Regions from separate parts of the Bacillus sp. TCT6 genome, predicted to be linked through region 1. Evidence: a T-box and tRNA genes for the amino acid it is inferred to sense, from the RefSeq annotation. Region 1 holds a T-box; the other holds one or more tRNA genes.
What was found. A T-box is a leader RNA that pairs with one kind of tRNA and senses whether it is charged. The one in region 1 lies ahead of metG (methionine--tRNA ligase), so its partner is inferred to be a tRNA-Met.
Positions count from the first base shown of each region.

Region 2: it encodes a tRNA-Met, which carries the amino acid that the T-box ahead of metG (methionine--tRNA ligase) is inferred to sense. The anticodon was not compared.

Region 1 covers NZ_JBVYHX010000001.1:4,648,787-4,652,209, forward strand. The annotation lists partial or broken gene metG (methionine--tRNA ligase) at 1-1,474, opposite strand, end outside; T-box leader at 1,526-1,796, opposite strand; gene AC0ONG_RS24010 (class I SAM-dependent methyltransferase) at 1,911-2,729, shown strand; gene AC0ONG_RS24015 (methyl-accepting chemotaxis protein) at 3,143-3,423, shown strand, end outside.
Region 2 covers NZ_JBVYHX010000001.1:5,177,803-5,181,225, forward strand. The annotation lists gene yabQ (spore cortex biosynthesis protein YabQ) at 1-221, shown strand, start outside; gene divIC (cell division protein DivIC) at 218-577, shown strand; gene AC0ONG_RS26575 (S1 domain-containing RNA-binding protein) at 665-1,150, shown strand; tRNA gene AC0ONG_RS26580 (tRNA-Met) at 1,310-1,383, shown strand; tRNA gene AC0ONG_RS26585 (tRNA-Glu) at 1,397-1,468, shown strand; gene spoIIE (stage II sporulation protein E) at 1,727-3,423, shown strand, end outside.

The sequences.
Region 1 (3,423 bases):
ACTTGAAAATGGTAAAAATGGTTCAAGGAGATTTGCAAAATTAGCAATAAGATAAATACAATTATAAATCGTTTCTTCACATGAAACTGGATTATCTTCTCTTTCTTTCCAAGGCTGCCTCTCATCAAAGTATTTATTTGCAAAACGTACGGCATCGAATATTGTTTCTAGCGCCACCTTAAATGTAGTTTGCTCAATCGCCTCTCCTACATTTTTATATAATCCTTCTACTTTATCCTTCAGTTCTACATTGATAGTTCCCTGCGGCACAATGCCATCATAATATTTTTCAATAAACTTTAATGTCCGGTTCACGAAGTTCCCGTATGCACCTAACAGTTCACTATTATGACTGTAAATGAATTCACGCCATGAAAAATCAGTATCACGATTTTCTGGTGCATTTACTGTTAAAAAGTAACGAATAGAATCTGGATTGTAACGTTCTAATATGTCAGGCACCCATACTGCCCAGTTTTTACTCGTAGATAACTTTCTTTTTTCAACTGTTAAATACTCATTCGAAACGATATGACGCGGGATTGCTTCCTCTCCTATTCCAAGTAAAACCGCTGGCCAAATGATGGAGTGAAATGGAATATTATCCTTGCCGTGTACATAATATGTTTGCGCATCGCTATTCCAAAACTCATGATCATCTTTTCCTGTTTCTTCAGCCCAATATTTACTCGCTGAATAATATCCTGCCACTGCTTCTATCCATACGTAAATTTTCTTATCTTCATACCCTTTCACTGGAATTGGTACCCCGATTGGTAAATCTCTTGATACAGCCCTATCTTGTAACCCTTCCTTTACATATCTTTCCGTTAATTGAATTGCATTATCACGCCATGTTCCTTTTTCTTTTGCGATTTCTACAACTTTTTTAATTTGCTGCTGAAATGTATGCAATGCAAAATAAAAATGCTCTGTTTCCTCTACAGATGGTGTACTACCACATAACTTGCATGTCTTTTCTAACAAATCGAGTGGATCTAAAATAGCTGAACACGCATTGATCGCCTCTTGCTGCTTCATGGCAATGTGGACATATTCCTTCTACATAACGATCCGGTAAAAACTGCGTACACGTTTTACAGTACGCTTGTTCCACTGTTTTTTTATAAATATAGCCTTCTTCCAATAAACGTAAAAAAACTTTTTGAACAGTTTCATGATGATGCTCGCTATCGGTACGTGTATAGCAATCATACGTAAAACCGAGATCACGAAAACATCGCTGGAATTCTTCATGGTACTTATTAGCAATTTCTTTTGCTGTCACACCTTCTTGTTTTGCTCTAATTGCAATCGGTGTTCCATTACAATCACTGCCCGAAACATACAACACATTCTCACCTTTTGCCCGGTAATAACGTGCTAAAATATCTCCAGGTAACAAACTCGCAATATGACCAAGATGTAACGAGCCATTTGCATACGGCCAAGCGCCTCCAATAAAAATACTCATCTTACATTCCTCCTTTTAAATATAAAAAAGCCCCGCCCTTATCTTAAAAAAGATAAGGGCGGGGCTGTATAAACAGTCGCGGTACCACCTTATTTCGCCAATTACTCACATAATTAGCCTTAACAAGTACGGAGCTATATGCTCTTATACTGTGGTTTTGATAACGAGTACCAACTCTCGTCGCCGCCTACTATTATCATTTGATAAGTTCAGGACGAAGCTCAAAGGCCATTGTTCAAATGAATATTCTTGCTTCTTCTCAGCTACCGAAGCTCTCTGGAAAGAATGTGTTCATCCTACTTTTCCTTTTCAACGCTTTTACGTATAAAAAGTATTGTACGACTTAATCACAGAAAAATCAAACTTTTATTCAGAAAGAAAAGGAAATCCCATCCCCCTGCCGAATAACTATACGTTCACAAAAGGAGTGATAACATTGAACCAAAAACAACTAAGCACTATTAATGAAAAAAGCTGGAATACAGCTGCTTATGAAGCTTGGACGAATCGCCATGGGGCACCGGAGGATTATGCGAAAAAAATCATGGAAGACCCTATGCGCGAGGTAGATCACTATTTACCTTACATACAATCTCCGAAAGGAAAACGTATTATTAACTTACTAGGATCAAAAGGGAATAAGGCCGTTGCTCTCGCCCTTTTAGGCTCTGACGTAACAGTTGTTGATATTTCAGCAAGTAATGCAAAATATGCAAATGAACTTGCTGATGCCGCAGGCGTTTCTATTCATTACATCGTTTCTGATGTACTAGATGTAAATCTCTCCAAATCATTTGATATCGTATTACTGGAGCTTGGTGTACTTCATTACTTTCTAGATTTAAAACCACTTTTCACCAAAATCTCTCAACTACTAAAGCCAGATGGAATACTTATCCTCCGCGATTACCATCCAATATACACAAAGCTATTAGGAGTAGACCACCCATCGTTTCGGGCCAATGGAAATTATTTCGATGAAGAATTGATTGAAGATGATGTTGCTTATAGCATTCTTCTTACAGAAGCGCAGAAAGAATCGTTACCGAAAACAACCATCCGTCGCTGGACATTAGGAGAAATTATTACAACACTCGCCGAAGAACATTTTAAGATTGAAAAACTAATTGAAGAACAGGGACCTCATCAAAAGTGGGTCTCCCCTTCTACTGCCCCAGAAGGAATTGAAGAACAAATACCCGGTCTATATACAATAATTGCGCGAGCATGCAAAAAAGGATCCCTTCACGGATAGGATCCTTTTTGCATGCTCGCGCATATAAGTTGAGGTTGGAGATTACCATAATTCTGTAGAATAGGACACAAGATATTTCAACATTTCGTCTCTGACTTACGTCGTCAAAAAGGGGTATGACCAACATAACGAAGAGTAATGTTTTAGTTGATACTGATAATCGTTATCAACTAATTAGAAGTATACATGATGTTATTTCAAATTTCAATAGCATTTCTAATATTTATTTATGGATTTTATGATATACAAATGTATACATTTTAAGAACTTTTTCTAATACCAATCTGACTCCTTCCATTATCTGCTATAATTTTCATTGAACAGATTAATAACTTCATAATAATGTTTTTATTAATTTCGCTTCAAATATCTATAAATCATAATAAACAGTTTAAATGAAGGTAGGGGTAACGATGAAATATGTTAGTATTCGAAAAAAACTACTGTTCACACTCTTAAGCATTTCTTCTTTATTTAGCATTGCTCTTATTGTTATTCTTTCATTCGCCATGAATCAAGCAAGTGAAATCGAAACGTTAAAAAATGATGTATCGAAAAGAGCGACGATTTTAAAAGAACGTGGCGATTGGTTCCAGGCACAAGTTGCTGGTTTACAAGAATATTTGCTATCACATGATCAAAAAGGATTAGATAAGTTCAACCGAGAAGGGAAAAAATTAGCTGATACTAGAGA
Region 2 (3,423 bases), 530 kb from region 1:
TGTTATGGAAAATGGTGATTTGGATATTACTTTTCATATGGAAAGTTTTTTTCTGGCCTGTTCGATTTATTGCTTCGCTCATATGGAAACTTCTCCCTAATCGTGTTAAACTTTTTATAGTGAAACATATAGGGTTCCTGCAATATATAGCAAAATTGAAGGGACATATCTTCCAAATATGGGAGCGTATAAAAAAGAAGTTAGGGGGACCTCGGAAATGAGGGAACTGAGACAAAGAACAATCGAAAAACAGAGTCCAAATCCTGTTAAAGAGCATATAATACAAACGGATGAGAACAGGAAGCGACTTTATCGCCGTTTAGCGGTTTTTCTTGTCTTTACTTTTACAATTATTGCGAGTATTAGTGTAACGTTTTATCAACAAAACAGTTCCATTAAAGCAAAAGAAGCAAAAGTTAAGGACATGAAAAAAGAACTGGATTCATTAACGAATAAAGAAAAAAGTCTAAAAGACGAAGTTCAAAAGTTAAATGATGAAGAGTACGTATTAAAGATTGCTAGAAGGGATTATTTCTTCTCTGGTAAAGGGGAGATAATTTTTCCTGTTTCGAAGTAGAGTATGTCTTATTGACACTATATTTTAGGATTATATATAATAAAGTAAAATTTGACTTTTTAACCACTAAGGAGGAGCATTTTTTTTATGTCAATCGAGGTAGGCAGCAAGTTACAGGGTAAAGTAACAGGTATTACAAATTTTGGGGCTTTTGTGGAGCTGCCAGAAGGCTTAACTGGTCTTGTTCATATTAGTGAAGTTGCTGATAACTATGTAAAAGATATTAACGATCACTTAAAAGTGGGCGACCAAGTAGAAGTAAAAGTTATTAATGTTGAAAAAGATGGAAAGATTGGTTTATCTATCAAAAAAGCGAAAGAACGTGAAAAAACAGAAGGAGATCGTCCACGCGGTGAATACCAACGCGGTGGTGATCAACAACGTTCTGGACGTCCACAACGTAATAATCGCTCTTTCAACAGAGATAATCGCGGTGGCGGTAACGACCGAGCTCCAAAAGAAACATTTGAGCAAAAGATGGCACGCTTCTTAAAGGATAGCGAAGATCGTTTAACTTCTTTAAAGCGTAACACAGAGTCTAAACGTGGTGGCCGTGGCGCACGTCGCGGATAATAAGACCGTTTAGTTTTTAACATATAGAGAGGTACCCAGAGTGATGGCTCAGGGTACTTTTTTATATGTGAAAATATATTTTAAAAAAGTTTTCAAGATATGTTGACTTTAAATAATATCTGATGTAAGATACTAATTGTCCGTTAAATACGACGACATGGCGGTGTAGCTCAGCTGGCTAGAGCGTACGGTTCATACCCGTGAGGTCGGGGGTTCGATCCCCTCCGCCGCTATATTTAATTTAACGGCCCGTTGGTCAAGTGGTTAAGACACCGCCCTTTCACGGCGGTAACACGGGTTCGAATCCCGTACGGGTCATCTAAAAAGATCATGCAAATTTGCATGATCTTTTTTTGTTAAATGGATTAAGATATACAACACTTCTACAAAATCACCCTATATTTTCTGAATGTTTAATTAAAAAAACGAAATAACTTACATACCGTGTATATCTGTAGAGTTATTTCGAATAAAAAGTCGAACGATTATAAAAGTGAAAACTGTTGTTTTGACAAAAATCCCAACAATCATCTTTTATAATGACAGTAATTAAACTATGCAGGTGGTGTTAAAAGTATGCCTAAAGCAGGAAGGAATACTATGAATACAAGTGCATTGGCAATGAATGAGAGTCAGCTTGGAGGAATAAAGTGGACGAGTAAGTTGCGAATGAAATTTGAACAAGTTTTCTTTAGATGGGGATTTATTATTGTTGTTATTGGTTTTCTTTTGGGAAGAGCATATATATTAACAAATATCTTACCGTTTGCACTACCATTTTTTGCTGCTGTTTATGTTATGAAGCGGGATAAGATGCCGCTAGCATTTTTAGCTCTAATGGGAGGAGCTCTTTCAGTCTCGATAGATAATTTGTTTTTTACTTTTGCATCTATCTTTACTTTCTTCATTTATAATATCTTCTTTAGTAGATTCACACGTAAAACCGTTGGACTTGTTCCATTTCAAGTATTTATCTCCGCATTAACCGCACACTTAGTTGTTGTATATTTTGCACAACAAACTGTCACCATGTACGATTTACTCGTTAGTACCATTGAGGCTGGGCTTAGTTTTGTATTAACTATGATATTTTTACAAAGTGTTCCGCTTTTAGTAGAAAGGAAAGGAAAACAACAGGCGTTAGAGACGGAAGAAATTGTTTGTTTGATTATATTACTAGCATCTGTTTTAACGGGTACAACAGATTGGTTTGTATATGATGCTTCTATTCAACATATTTTTACACGGTATTTAGTACTAGTATTTGCATTTATTGCGGGTGCTGCTACAGGATCTACAGTGGGGGTCGTAACAGGTTTGATATTAAGTTTAGCAAATGTATCTAGCTTGTCCCAGCTTAGCCTTCTTGCTTTTTCTGGATTGCTTGGTGGGTTGTTAAAAGAAGGGAAGCGTTTAGGTGTTAGTTTAGGTTTATTAATTGGGACAAGCTTAATTACATTATATGTAGACAAACAGACAAATATTGTAACGACTTTAATTGAGTCAGGCGTAGCGATTGCTATCTTCTTATTAACGCCAAAGCTTGTTTTAGATCGTATTGCTAAATTTATGCCAGGTACACAAGAGCATTCGCAAGATCAACAACAATATTTAAGAAGGATGCGCGATGTTACAGCGAACAAAATCAACCAATTTGCAAATGTATTTGCTGCTTTATCTAATAGCTTTTCTGTATATGGGTATGTAGAGGAAGAAGATAAAGAGACAGAAGCAGATTTGTTTTTGAGTACAATTACTGCGAAAACATGTCAAACATGCTTTAAAAAGGATCAATGCTGGGTAGTGAATTTCGATAAAACGTACGATTATATGAAACAAATAATGAGTGAAACGGAAGAAGGAACCCTGCAACATAATCGTAAATTAGTTCGTGAGTGGGACAAGCATTGTGTGAGAGGGAAAAAAGTGACGGATTTAGTAGCGGGTGAATTAGATCATTTCTATGAGGGACAAAAATTACGAAAACAAATGAAGGAAAATCGTAGAATAGTTGCGGAGCAACTATTAGGTGTATCAAAGGTTATGGAGGATTTTGCTAAGGAGATACAACGAGAGCGTGAAAATCATCAGGTGCAGGAAGAACAGATTATGCAAGCGTTCCGTGATTTTGGTGTCGAAGTAGAGCATGTTGATATTTATTGTTTAGATAGAGGAAGTATTGATATTGAAATGTTGATTCCCGTTGCATCTAATGAACATGGTGAATGTGAAAAGTTAGTTGCACCGATGCTTTCGGATATCCTTAAAGAAAA